Linked DNA regions of Niveibacterium microcysteis. The protein of the gene in region 2 interacts with the protein of the main gene of each other region in a pairwise test. Links are inferred from orthologs where the notes say so. Each region holds a gene or a part of one and is shown on either strand. Other genes may lie near its edges.

Evidence for each region. The genes of interacting proteins can lie anywhere in the genome.
Region 1: the proteins of rho (region 2) and nusG interact in binary tests that used the Escherichia coli proteins (3 or more experiments, as listed by UniProt). The link is inferred for Niveibacterium microcysteis from one-to-one orthologs.

The regions. Positions count from the first base shown.
Region 1 is NZ_CP071060.1:710,130-716,514, reverse strand. The notes cover bases 1,380-4,223. They hold nusG (transcription termination/antitermination protein NusG), read right to left. Parts: upstream 3,147-4,223; coding sequence 2,613-3,146; downstream 1,380-2,612. Other genes in these bases: tuf (elongation factor Tu), read right to left, coding at 3,684-4,223; secE (preprotein translocase subunit SecE), read right to left, coding at 3,143-3,496; rplK (50S ribosomal protein L11), read right to left, coding at 2,068-2,499; rplA (50S ribosomal protein L1), read right to left, coding at 1,380-2,066. Also shown: rplL (50S ribosomal protein L7/L12), read right to left, coding at 184-555; rplJ (50S ribosomal protein L10), read right to left, coding at 613-1,116; more of rplA, read right to left, coding at 1,371-1,379; more of tuf, read right to left, coding at 4,224-4,874; JY500_RS03260 (indolepyruvate ferredoxin oxidoreductase family protein), read left to right, coding at 5,577-6,385. UniProt on the Escherichia coli protein: Part of the processive rRNA transcription and antitermination complex (rrnTAC). The complex forms an RNA-chaperone ring around the RNA exit tunnel of RNA polymerase (RNAP).
Region 2 is NZ_CP071060.1:2,872,918-2,880,594, reverse strand. What follows is about bases 2,840-5,766. They hold rho (transcription termination factor Rho), read right to left. Parts: upstream 4,970-5,766; coding sequence 3,710-4,969; downstream 2,840-3,709. Other genes in these bases: fdxA (ferredoxin FdxA), read left to right, coding at 5,670-5,766; trxA (thioredoxin TrxA), read right to left, coding at 5,099-5,425; JY500_RS13045 (AsmA family protein), read left to right, coding at 2,840-3,641. Also shown: peroxide stress protein YaaA, read left to right, coding at 1-464; JY500_RS13055 (M14 family metallopeptidase), read left to right, coding at 475-1,611; more of JY500_RS13045, read left to right, coding at 1,950-2,839; more of fdxA, read left to right, coding at 5,767-5,993; JY500_RS13025 (CBS domain-containing protein), read left to right, coding at 6,173-6,622; JY500_RS13020 (long-chain-fatty-acid--CoA ligase), read left to right, coding at 6,724-7,677. UniProt on the Escherichia coli protein: Facilitates transcription termination by a mechanism that involves Rho binding to the nascent RNA, activation of Rho's RNA-dependent ATPase activity, and release of the mRNA from the DNA template.

The sequences.
Region 1 (6,385 bases), 2.2 Mb from region 2 along the record:
ACGACGGAAGCGCGGGGTCCGAAGCCCCGGCAGAACTCCCGTCCGACCAGTTCCTGTCTTCTGCAGTCGATTCAGAAGACACAGGAAAAACCGCCTAATCGACGGGTTTTCCTGTGCGTCCCGAAAAAAGCACAAAAGGCTGGTGACGCCGAAACGTCACCAGCCCATGCTTTCGCAGGTCGATTACTTGACTTCGACCTTGGCGCCAGCGTCTTCCAGCTGCTTCTTCAGCGCTTCGGCGTCGGCCTTGGCGATGCCTTCCTTGACGGGCTTCGGAGCGCCGTCGACCAGGTCCTTCGCTTCCTTCAGGCCCAGGCCGGTCGCAGCACGCACGACCTTGATGACTTCAACCTTCTTGTCGCCGGCGGCAGCCAGGACAACGGTGAACTCGGTCTGCTCTTCAGCAGCAGCAGCCGGGCCGGCGGCCGGGCCAGCAACAGCCATCGCAGCGGCGGACACGCCGAACTTCTCTTCGAACGCCTTCACGAGGTCGTTCAGTTCCATAACCGTCATCGAACCGACGGCTTCCAGGATGTCGTCTTTGGTGATTGCCATTTCAAAACACTCCAAATTCAGATTCGTACAAACCGTACAGAAAACCGGACCAACCGATCAGGCGGCAGAGCCTTCGGCTTCGCGCTTCTTGGCCAGTGCGCCAAGCGCCACAGCCATGCCCGAAACCGGCGCCTTCATCACACCCAGCAGCTTGGCGAGGAGTTCCTCGCGGCTCGGGATGCTTGCCAGCGCCTGAACGCCCGCCTTGTCGAGCACTTTGCCCGCGTAGCAGCCAGCCTTCAGCTTCAGTTTGTCGTTGGTTTTCGCGAAGTCGTTCAGCACCTTGGCTGCAGCGACAGGATCGGCCGAGAAGCTGTAAATCAGCTGGCCAGTCATGTGCTCGGCAAGGCCGGCGAAGGCGGTGTCAGCCACCGCACGACGCGCCAAGGTGTTCTTCAACACGCGCAGGTAAACGCCAGACGCGCGTGCCTTCGCACGCAGCACGGTGACGTCGGTCACCTCAATGCCTGCGTACTCCGCCACGACAACGGTCTGCGCGTTGGCCAGCTGTGCAGCGACCTCGGCTACGACGGCTTTCTTGTCGTCTAGATTCAGACCCATGAGGTCTTTCCTCCTATCAAGTCAACTCGCGACGATCCTTGCGGACCGCCACACCCACGGCGACCTGGATCAGGAGCGTGCCGGCCTAGGCCGGCGAAATCCTGTTCTGGATACACCGTCTGCGCAGGTTGTTCGCACGATTAAGCTCTCGGCCAAAACCTCGAGCACCCGCGGTCTTTGACGATCCAAGCCACCCGGAGGTGGCTTGGCCCAAAGTTCTTGCTATTGCGGTGGCGCTACGCCACCGCGCCACATCAGGCGGAGACGCTGGTGGGTTCGACGCGGACGCCGCCACCCATCGTGCTCGAAACCGCCATCTTGCGGATGTACTGACCCTTCACGGCAGCCGGCTTGGCCTTGACCAGCGCATCAACCAGCGCGCCAAGGTTCTGCTGCAGCGCTTCAACCGTGAACGAAGCACGGCCGATAGTCGCGTGAATGATGCCGGCCTTGTCGGTACGGTACTGCACCTGACCCGCCTTGGCGTTCTTCACCGCGGTGGTGACATCCATCGTCACGGTGCCAACCTTCGGGTTCGGCATCAGGCCGCGCGGACCAAGGATCTGGCCCAGCGCGCCGACGACGCGCATCGCGTCCGGCGTAGCGATACACAGATCGAAATCGATCGTGCCGCCCTTGACCTGCTCAGCCAGATCATCGAAACCGACAACATCTGCACCAGCAGCCTTCGCTTCTTCAGCCTTGGCGCCCTGCGCAAACACGGCCACGCGCACCGACTTGCCGGTACCGGCAGGCAGCACGACAGAGCCACGCACCAGCTGGTCCGACTTCTTGGCATCAACGCCAAGGTTCACCGCCACGTCGACGGATTCGTCGAACTTCGCGGTCGAGGTTTCCTTCACCAGCGCGAGCGCTTCGGCAACGGTGTAGACACGGTTGCGATCGATCTTCGCGCGCAGAGCCTGCAGACGCTTGGATTGCTTAGCCATCTCAGAGGCCCTCCACGGTGATGCCCATGCTGCGCGCGGAGCCAGCGATGGTACGGACAGCGGCTTCCAGGTCGCCGGCGGTCAGGTCGACCTGCTTGGCCTTGGCGATCTCTTCGCACTGCGCGCGGGTGATCTTGCCAACCTTGTCGGTATGGGGCTTCGGCGAACCCTTCTGCAGACCAGCAGCCTTCTTGATGAGGATCGTCGCGGGCGGCGTCTTCATGATGAAGGTGAAGGACTTATCCGCGAAGGCAGTGATCACCACCGGAATCGGAAGACCGACTTCCATGCCTTGCGTCTTGGCATTGAAGGCCTTGCAGAATTCCATGATGTTCAGGCCGCGCTGACCGAGCGCCGGGCCGATTGGGGGCGACGGGTTCGCCTTGCCGGCCGGCACCTGCAGCTTGATGTAGCCGATGATTTTCTTTGCCATGATGGCTCCTGATTGATGAGTGAAAGCGCGCGTTCGGCGAACCTACTTGCGCTCCTCAACGCCCTGCCGCTTGCACGACGCGGCAAGGCCCGCACGAGGCGGGCCGGTACGACTTAAACTTTTTCGACTTCGCCGAAACTCAATTCGACAGGCGTCGCGCGCCCGAAAATCGTGACCGACACGTTGAGTCGGCTCTTTTCGTAATTCACCGACTCGACGTTGCCGTTGAAGTCCGCGAACGGGCCTTCCTTCACGCGCACCATCTCGCCGATTTCGAACAGCACCTTCGGCTTCGGCTTTTCGACGCCTTCCTGCACCTGCTGCAGAATCTTGTCGACTTCCTTCTGCGTGATCGGAGTCGGCTTGTTGGCCGTGCCGCCGATGAAGCCGGTGACCTTGGGCGTGCTCTTCACCAAGTGCCAGGACTCATCGTCCATGTCCATTTCCACCAGCACATAGCCGGGGAAGAACTTGCGCTCGGTCGTAACCTTCTGGCCGTTGCGCATTTCGACAACTTCTTCGACCGGCACCAGGATCTGGCCGAACTTGTCCTGCATGCCGGCGCGTGCAATGCGCTCGACCAGTGCACGCTGCACCGACTTCTCGAAGCCGGAATAGGCGTGTACCACGTACCAGCGCATGCTCATGAATGCCTCCAGCCGAGGATCAGGTCATACAGCGCCCACTCGAGCGACTTGTCCGCAACCCACAGAAAGATCGCCATGACGACAACGAAGGCGAACACGATGCCGGTCGTCTGCAAAGTTTCCTTGCGCGTCGGCCAGACAACCTTCTTGACCTCGGTCACGGCGTCGGCCGCAAACACGGCAAAGCGGCGGCCAGGCTCGGTCACCCATGCCACGGCGACGCCAGCAGCGACGCCGGCGAGGACGACGAGCACGCGAAGCACCGTCGGCTGCGCAGAGAGTAGATAGAAGCCAGCCACGCCGGCAGCCACGAGCAGCAGCGCCAGCGCAAACTTGATTTTGTCGGCCATGGGTGGAAATTACCCGCTATGCGTTGTGGCAGGGGCAGAGGGAATCGAACCCCCAACCTTCGGTTTTGGAGACCGACGCTCTGCCAATTGAGCTATGCCCCTGCAGCAGAGACTACAAAGCTCCAGCGAAGACCGGAGCTTGTCGCAGGCGCCCGATTTTCATCGGACGCCCACTCGGAAACAACAATTACTCGATGATCTTGGCGACGACGCCAGCACCAACGGTACGGCCACCTTCGCGGATTGCGAAGCGCAGACCTTCTTCCATGGCGATCGGGGCGATCAGCTTGACGGTGATCGACACGTTATCGCCCGGCATGACCATCTCGGTGCCTTCCGGCAGCGCGATCGAACCGGTCACGTCGGTAGTACGGAAGTAGAACTGCGGGCGGTAGTTGTTGAAGAACGGGGTGTGACGACCACCTTCGTCCTTCGACAGCACGTACACTTCACCGGTGAAGTGGGTGTGCGGCGTGATCGAACCCGGCTTGGCCAGAACCTGACCACGCTCGACGTCTTCACGCTTGGTGCCGCGCAGCAGCACGCCGACGTTGTCGCCGGCCTGACCTTGGTCGAGCAGCTTGCGGAACATTTCAACGCCGGTGCAGATGGTCTTGACCGTCGGCTTGATACCGACGATTTCGATTTCTTCGCCGACCTTGACGACACCGCGCTCAACGCGACCGGTCACCACGGTACCGCGACCCGAGATCGAGAACACGTCTTCGATCGGCAGCAGGAACGGCTTGTCGATCGCGCGCTCCGGGGTCGGGATGTAGGAGTCGAGTGCGTCAGCCAGGGCCATGATGGCGCCTTCGCCGAGCTCGCCCTTGTCGCCTTCGAGGGCCTTGAGGGCCGAACCCTTGACGATGGGCACATCGTCGCCGGGGAATTCGTACTTGGAGAGCAGCTCGCGCACTTCCATTTCGACGAGCTCGAGCAGCTCGGCGTCGTCGACCATGTCGCACTTGTTCAGGAAGACGATGATGTACGGCACGCCGACCTGACGGGCGAGCAGGATGTGCTCACGCGTTTGCGGCATCGGGCCGTCAGCGGCCGAGCAGACCAGGATCGCGCCGTCCATCTGGGCGGCACCGGTAATCATGTTCTTGACGTAGTCAGCGTGACCCGGGCAATCAACGTGCGCGTAGTGACGGTTAGCCGTCTCGTACTCGACGTGTGCGGTGTTGATCGTGATACCGCGCGCCTTTTCTTCCGGTGCCGCGTCGATCTGGTCATACGCCTTCGCTGCGCCGCCAAACTTGGCTGCCAGCACGGTCGTGATTGCTGCGGTCAGCGTGGTCTTGCCATGGTCAACGTGACCGATGGTCCCGACGTTCACGTGCGGTTTCGTCCGCTCGAATTTTTCCTTGGCCATGTCACTACCCCAGATGTCGTAATAAAAACCCGGAGCGAGGACATCTCCCTGCACCGGGCCAACAGAAACGAATGGTGCCCTTGACGTGGATTGAACACGTGGCCTCTCCCTTACCAAGGGAGTGCTCTACCACTGAGCTACAAGGGCACTGCAATAACTTGGAGCGGGTGAAGGGAATCGAACCCTCGTCGTAAGCTTGGAAGGCTTCTGCTCTACCATTGAGCTACACCCGCAGGCCGACGACTTTCGCCGCCCGCCTTGTCACTTACTACCGCAACAAGGCCGAAATACTTGGTGGAGGGGGAAGGATTCGAACCTTCGAAGGCAGAGCCGTCAGATTTACAGTCTGATCCCTTTGACCGCTCGGGAACCCCTCCCCGTGCGAAGCCAGCTACTTTAGAGAGACAGAGACGCCCTGTCAACCCGATTTTTGAAATAGGCGAAAAATAGTCGTCGAGGGCCATCTCTCCCCGACGTGGATTGGCGCTTCCTGCCCCACTTCCTATAGTGGATTGACGACCTCCATCGAGGCGAATTCCCAAACTGTCTCAGGACTGACATTGCGGCGGCGCAGCGTTGCGCACTCGCCGTGACAATCCGCGCCTGGCGTCGAGAGTTTCGACACGAGCGCAAGGCTGCCCATTCAAAAGATGGGATCGGCCGGGCAGAGCAAAAACACGATTTTTGTAGAGGAGACGCCCCATGGCGGAAGCATCGGCCGCCCAGGTCCCCGCACGCGCGGTGAGCCTGGAAGACAAGTACGAGATCACATCCGGTCGGGTTTTCATGACCGGCTACCAAGCGCTGGTTCGGCTGCTGATGATCCAGAAGGAGCGGGATCAGGCGGCCGGGCTCAACACCGCCGGCTTTGTATCGGGCTACCGCGGCTCGCCGCTTGGTGGCCTCGACCAGACACTCTGGAAGGCCAAGGCGCATCTCAAGAGCCATGAGATCGTCTTTCAGCCCGGCGTAAACGAGGACCTCGCTGCGACGGCCGTCTGGGGCACCCAGCAAGTCAACCTCTACCCCGGCGCGAAGTACGACGGCGTGTTTTCGATGTGGTACGGCAAGGGGCCCGGTGTAGACCGTTCGGGCGACGTGTTCCGCCATGCGAATGCCGCAGGCACCAGCCCCAAGGGCGGCGTGCTGGTGATCGCTGGCGACGATCATGCCGCCAAATCCTCGACGCTGCCGCACCAGACCGACCACTTCTTCAAGTCGATGATGATGCCGGTGCTGGCGCCCGCCGGCGTCCAGGAATACCTCGACTTCGGTGTGCATGGCTGGGCGCTTTCGCGCTACTCGGGCTGCTGGGTCGCCTTCAAGGCGCTCGCCGACACGGTTGAGACCTCCGCTTCCGTCGACATTGACCCGCACCGGGTGAGCGTGAAGATTCCGACTGACTTCACGCTGCCGCCGGACGGTTTGAACATCCGCTGGCCGGATCCCCCGCTGGTGCAGGAAAAGCGCCTGCTGCACTACAAGCTGTACGCGGCGCTCGCCTACTGCCG
Region 2 (7,677 bases):
TGGGCATTCTCTCTGGCCTCTATGGCCTGCTGCGTCCACTGGACCTGATTCGGCCCTATCGCCTGGAAATGGGCACGCGGCTCACAAACCCGCGCGGCCGGGATCTCTACGCATACTGGGACGGCGTGATCGCTACCGCGATTGAGCGTCGCCTGGATGCGCTGGTCGATGCAGGCGAAGCGCGCGTGGTCGTCAACCTTGCATCCACCGAATACTCGAAGGCTGCGCAGCTTGGCAGCTTGCGCGCCCGCGTCGTGTCGCCCGTGTTCCAGGAACTACGCAACGGGCAATACAAGATCGTCAGCTTCAGTGCAAAGCGGGCGCGTGGTGCGATGACCCGTTTTGCGATCGATCACAACATTACCGATGTCGATGCGCTCAAAGCCTTCGACCTCGATGGCTATGAGTTCGATGCCAAGGCGTCGGACGCCGATACCTGGTACTTCCGCCGCCGTGCGGCATAAGGATCAACCGATGACTGTGTGTATCAGCAGCAACTTCGACAGCGGATCCATCGACGTCGTGGATGCGTCGGATCCGGGCAATGTACGTTTGCGTATCCGTGATGACCATGGTTCGAACGAGTTCCGGCAGTGGTTTCACTTTCGCATCTCTGGCGCCGCCGGCCAGGCCCTGACGCTGCGTTTCGAGAACGCCGGCCAATGCTCCTACCCCGACGGGTGGCGCGGCTATCGGGCGGTCGCGTCCTACAACCGGACCGACTGGTTCCGTCTTGATGACTGTGACTACGACGGTGACGTGCTCACAGTGTCGCTTACGCCAAAACACGATGCGATCTGGCTCGCGTATTTCGAGCCTTACTCGCAGGAGCGCCATCTGTCGGTGCTTGGCCGTGCCACGACGGCGGACGGCACGCGTGTCGTTCGCCTTGGCGCCAGCCTGCAGGGGCGCGATATCGACGTCATCGAACTCGGCGGCGGGCCCCGCCAGGTCTGGGTGGTGGCACGTCAACACCCGGGCGAGAGCATGGCCGAGTGGTTCGCCGAAGGGATGCTGGATCGCCTGCTCGATGAAGCGGACCCGGTCGCGCGTGAGATTCGGCGGCGTGCAACGGTGCACCTCGTACCCAATATCAATCCGGACGGCGCTTGGCTCGGCAACTTGCGATCGAACGCAGCGGGCGTCAATCTCAATCGGGAGTGGCATGCGCCGACAGTTTCGCGCAGCCCTGAGATACTCGCGGTGCAGGGCGGCATGGCGCAAAGCGGGGTCGATCTCTTCCTGGATATTCACGGCGACGAGACCTTGCCTTACGTCTTCATCGACGGTTCGCACATGGTGCCTGGCTACGGTGGCACGAACACCGCCTTGCAAGCGCAGTTCCTCAGCGATCTCGCTGCGGCGTCACCGGACTTCCAGCAGCGGCACGGCTATACCGACGACCGCTTTCAGGACGAACTGCTGACGCTGGGGTCGAAGTGGGTGGCGCATCGATTCGGTTGCGTCTCGCTGACGCTCGAGATGCCGTTCAAGGACAACGACAACGCGCCTGACGCACGCGTTGGCTGGAACGGCGCGCGAAGCAAGCGACTGGGCAGCGCGATGCTGTTGCCGGTATTGGCACATCTTCGCCGGCTTGATCCGATGTAAGTGTTGGGCGGGCGGCGATGCGCCGCCCGATTGATGCGCAATCATCAAAATCCTTGGATTTTGAGAGAGCGGGGCGGAAAATGAAAAACGCCCGCATCGCTGCGGGCGTTTCTTGAAACTTTGGCTCCTCGACCTGGGCTCGAACCAGGGACCTACGGATTAACAGTCCGGCGCTCTACCGACTGAGCTATCGAGGAACAGAAGCCGCCATAATAGACATGGCCGAGAAGCTTGTCAACATGATTTTTCGCCTTTTCGCTTCGAAGGGTGATTTGGGTTGCTGTAATATTCCAATGTGATTAACCGTTACGGGCCGAAAGGCCCGGCAGGAGTCAAGCTTGGACCGGTTCTCGGTGTTTTGTCGCACGGAAGCGGGCGACCGCATGATGGCGGAGCCAAAAGGCTCCGGGGATCGTTTGACGCGAAACGTGCTCGAAGCGGTCGATGGCTTTTCGACTGTTGGCGAACTGGTGACACGCCTGAAGGACGGCAAGTCCGTTCAGCGTGCCCTGACTGAACTTGAGCGAGCCGGTCTCATCGAGACGCTTGATGCCCGCATGGCGCGGGTGGCGGAGCAAGAAGCCCGCTGGTTGCGTGGCGATGAAACGCCGGCGCGCGTCGAGCCCCGCGAAATCGCCCAATCTTCACCTGCCGCCGCCGACCCGGCGCCAACCGCAGCGGATAAGCGCAAGCAGACGGCGGACGCTCGCCGCCTGGAGCGCGCGCTGGGGTCCGGCTCGCAGGCCTCGATTTTTGACAAGATTCGCGTTTTCTTCGGCACCTTGGGTCATCGAGCGGTCAGCGGCGGCGGCAAGGGGGGCGACAAGATTCGCCGCGGGCTGATGATTGTTGTGGCGCTCCTAATTGTTGGAGGTCTTGGGGCTGCCGTGGCCGCGCTGGCCTGGCAAGCCTCCACCCTGCGTCAGCGCGTTGAGCAGGATGCGGCGAACTGGTTGGGTGAGCCGGTGAAGGTTGGACGCGTTGGCGTCGCATTCCATCCGTGGCCCGTCTTTGAGTTGGGCGATATCCAGATTGGCGAGGGAGGGACGTCGCACATCGATCGAGCCTTTGGCGGCCCGGATTGGTTCCGCTGGGTGACATCACAACCGCAGCGACTGCGTGTCGCGCTGCATGGCGGTAGTTTGCAACCGTCGCTGCTGGCGCGCCTTTCGGGGCTCGAGTCGCCCGGGCGTGTTTGGCGTTTGAAGGAGGTTCAGGTCGACGCGTTGTCGGTGCCGGTCGGCAAGGCCGTGATTGCCGACCTGTCCGGCGCATTTCTGTTCTCCGGCGATGGGAAATGGGAGTCGGCGCGTCTGAAGCCGAAAGAAGTTGCCGTGACTTATGAACTGCAGGTGCAGGACGGCAACATCCTTGCCAGCGTTATTGCGCCCGAGTTCAAGTATGGCGAGACGAAGCTCGATAACGTTTTGATTTCGGGGCGCATGGGTTTGAACGGTATGGACGATGCCCAGTTCTCGGCCAACTGGCTGGGCGGGGCGATCAAGGGTGTCGTAAGTCTGGACTTCCTGAGTCGTGTAGCCGTCAAGGGGCAGTTCAAGGTTGATGCGCTGAGCTTTGATCAGTTGGCCGCCCTCATGGATACACAATCGCTCGTCAGCGGGCGTGTGTCCGGGCCGATGACGCTCAGCGGCGAAGCGGATAGCCTGGCTGATCTCGCGGGGGCGTCGAAATGGACGGGGAATTACGCGATCGCCGACGGTTCGATCAATCGGATTGATCTCGTTGAGGCCATGCGACGTTCCGGTAACGCACCGATTTCCGGTGGCGTAACGCGTTTCAATGTTATGGAAGGGGCCGTTGTTCGTGAGCCGGGCAAGGGCGTTCGATTGGAGATCCGTCGCCTCGATGCTGGTGCGTTGAGCGCGTCGGGCCGTGTTCAGGTCGATACCGAAGGTGTGGTACGCGGGGCGCTCCGCAGTGAGGTCAAGACGCCAGTCGAACGCATCGTTCGTCTGTTCTCGGTTGAGGGTACCTTGAAGACGATGCAATTGCGGCCACAGGGCGAGTGACGTAACGATCTGACGAGCAAACAAAAACGCCGGTCATTGACCGGCGTTTTTCTTGGCGGGCAGCTAGATCAGCCGCGCCGCATGGCATCGAAGAAATCGTTGTTGGTCTTCGTTGCCTTGATCTTGTCGAGCAGGAACTCCATCGCCTCGATTTCGTCCATGCCGTACAGGAGCTTGCGCAGGATCCATACCTTCTGCAGGATGGCCGGCTCGATCAGCAGTTCCTCGCGACGAGTGCCCGAGCGATTGACGTTGATTGCCGGATAGACGCGCTTCTCGGCCATGCGACGATCCAGGTGGATCTCCATGTTGCCGGTGCCCTTGAATTCCTCGTAGATCACGTCATCCATGCGCGAGCCGGTGTCGATCAGGGCGCTGGCGATGATGGTGAGCGAACCGCCCTCTTCGATATTCCGTGCGGCACCGAAGAAGCGCTTGGGCTTTTGCAGGGCATTGGCGTCGACACCGCCGGTGAGCACCTTGCCCGAGGCTGGGACGACGGTGTTGTAGGCACGCGCGAGGCGGGTGAGCGAGTCCAGCAGAATCACGACATCACGCTTGTGCTCGACGAGGCGCTTTGCCTTCTCGATCACCATTTCGGCGACCTGGACGTGTCGCGTTGCAGGTTCGTCGAAGGTCGAAGCAACCACTTCGCCCTTCACCGAGCGCTGCATTTCGGTCACTTCTTCCGGGCGTTCGTCGATCAGCAGCACGATCACCACGACGTCAGGATGGTTGGTCGTGATCGCGTGTGCAATGTGCTGCAGCATCACGGTTTTGCCAGACTTCGGTGGGGCAACCAGCAGGCCGCGCTGTCCCTTGCCGATCGGCGCGATCATGTCGATGACCCGGCTCGTGACGTTCTCTTCCGCCCGGATCTCGCGCTCAAGCTTGAGGCACTGGTTCGGATGCAGCGGCGTCAGGTTTTCAAACAGGATCTTGTGCTTCGATGCCTCTGGCGATTCAAAGTTGACCTTGTCGACCTTGACCAGCGCGAAGTAGCGCTCGCCATCCTTCGGTGTCCGGATCTCGCCCTCGATCGTGTCGCCGGTATGGAGATTGAAGCGGCGGATCTGGGAGGGGGAGACATAAATGTCGTCGGTGCCGGCCAGATAAGACGTGTCGGGTGATCTCAAGAACCCGAAGCCGTCCGGCAATACTTCCAGCACGCCGTCGCCAAATATCGGCTCACCTTTCTTTGCCCGGTTGCGTAACAGGGCGAAGACCAATTCTTGTTTGCGGAGGCGGTTGGCGCCGTCGATCTCGTTGGCGTGCGCCATTTCGAGCAACTGGCTGACGTGGAGTGACTTGAGCTCCGAGAGGTGCATGGAAATACCTGACCGGCGAGACTGAGCGCCGTTTGAAGTCGTGAATACGACGGGATGGGAAGGGAGTGTTGATTGAAAACGGCGCGCCGGGCGGCGCGCCGAAGCAGTTATGACGGCAATCTAGCCGTATTACAGGTTGCTGTCAATGAATGCGGTCAATTGCGATTTGGAGAGCGCGCCAACCTTGGTCGCCTCAACGCTGCCGCCCTTGAACAGCATGAGCGTCGGGATCCCACGGATGCCGTACTTGGCCGGCGTCTCAGCGTTTTCGTCGATGTTGAGCTTGGTTACGACGAGCTTGCCAGCGTAGTCCTTGGCGATTTCGTCAAGAATCGGAGCGATGCTCTTGCAGGGGCCGCACCACTCTGCCCAGTAATCGACCAGAACAGGCGTCTGCGCTTGCAGAACGTCCTGCTCGAAAGATGCGTCGGTGACGTGAAGGATGTGTTCGCTCATGATTCCTCGCTGTTTGGAACGGCCTCGATTGCCGATGTCCGCCGTGGGGGATTGCCACGCGGTCAGATCTCGGGGCAGGAGCCGGGTTTGAGTCCGGGCAAGCGGTGAATGCTACTAAAAAAAGATGAGTTGTGGCGCGCGCTTTGCCGGATCGTGAAACGGGTGGTGTTGGAGCGCAAGGAAGCTCCGGTATCATTGAGCCTCGCGGTGAAACACGCCCCAACCGCCGATGGAGAGACAAGAAATGACTTATGTGGTGACTGAAGCCTGTATCAAGTGCAAATACACCGACTGCGTGGATGTTTGCCCGGTCGACTGCTTTCGCGAAGGCCCGAATTTCCTGGCGATCGACCCGGACGAGTGCATTGATTGCACCCTCTGTGTGGCCGAATGCCCGGTTGAGGCGATCTATGCTGAAGACGACGTGCCGGCAGATCAGCAGTCGTTCATCGCGCTGAATGCCGAGTTGGCCAAGTTGTGGAAGCCAATCGTCGAGCGCAAGGATCCCCTGCCTGATGCGGACGAGTGGGCGAAGGTCAAAGGCAAGCTTGGCGATCTGCAGCGCTGAGCTGACTACGACGAGTAATGATGCACGGGCGACCTTCGGGTCGCCCTTTGTGTTTCTGGTAGGGCTGATGGGTATTCACATTCGGCCTGACCATACGGTAGAGTATGGTTTGCCCTGGTTGCCATTCAACCGCCATGTCGCAAACCGTTTCGAAGCGGTCTCATAACGAGGAGTGAGTGATGCTGGTAAGCGAAATTCTGGCGATCAAGGGCAAGGTGCTTTACACCGTGGCGCCGGGGACTGTACTGGCGGAGGCAGTATCGGTCATGAGCGAACAGGATGTCGGTTCGCTCGTCGTGTTCGATCATGGTCGCATGGTCGGCATGCTGACCTTCCGCGAAGTGCTCAAAGCGCTGACTTCCGCTGGTGCGGGCTGGGGGGCTCTGACCGTGTCGGATGTGATGCTGCGCGAGCCGCGTTCGGCTGGGCCGGACATGGAGATGGACGAGCTACGCCGCGTGATGGTCGATGACCACCAGCGTTACCTGCCAGTGATGGACGGCACAACACTGATGGGCGTTGTCTCATTTCACGATGTAGCCAAGGCGGTCCTCGAGGAGCAGAGCTTCGAGAACAAGATGCTCAAGAACTACATCCGCAATTGGCCCGCCGAGGCGGACGACGAGTGAGCTTTCAGGCGATACCGGGCGACGCTTTTTGGGCAGATGATCGAACAGTCGGCACTCAAAGCGCGTTCAGGAAAACATAAGACAACACCGGGGGTATGGAGATGGAGAAGGTCTGGCTCAAGAGCTATCCCGCTGGCGTGCCGGCAGACATCGACCTGACGCAGTACGGGGCGATTGGTGACCTGTTTGCCGAGGGCGTGCGCAAGTTCGGCCCGCGGGCGGCCTATGTCAATATGGACAAAGCGATCAGTTACGACGAGCTCGATCGCTTGAGTGCTGCGTTCGCCGGCTTCCTGCAGCAGGATTTGAAGCTCCCGAAGGGGGCGCGTATCGCGCTGATGATGCCGAATCTTCTGCAGTATCCGGTGTGTCTGTGGGGCGCTTTGCGCGCCGGCTATGTGGTCGTGAACTGCAACCCGCTATATACGCCGCGTGAGCTTGAACACCAGCTCAAGGATTCGGGCGCGGACGTAATCGTGATCCTCGAGAACTTCGCCTCGACGCTGCAGGAGGTGCTTGGCCACACCCCGGTCAAGCATGTTGTCGTCACCCGCATCGGCGACATGCTGGGTGGCCTCAAAGGGGCGCTCGTCAGCTTTGTGGTCAAACGCGTCAAGAAGATGGTTCCGGCCTGGAACATTCCCGGGCATATCCCCTTCAAGCAGGCGATGGCGCGCGGACAGGGCCGCAAGCTGGCGGCTGTGAAGGTCACGCAGGACGACATTGCATTCCTTCAATACACCGGCGGTACCACGGGTGTTTCAAAGGGCGCCGTCCTTACGCACCGCAACATCATTGCCAATCTTCAGCAGGCGCATGCGTGGATCAAGCCCTTCCTGAAGGAAGGCGAAGAGGTAATCGTTACCGCGTTGCCGCTTTATCACATCTTCTCGCTCACCGCGAACTGCCTTACTTTCTTCAAGGTCGGCGCGACGAACGTCCTGATTACGAATCCGCGCGACATTCCCGGTTTCGTGAAAGAGTTGCAAAAGCACCCCTTCACCGCGATCACCGGCGTTAACACGCTCTTCAACGCGTTGTTGAACCACCCCGAT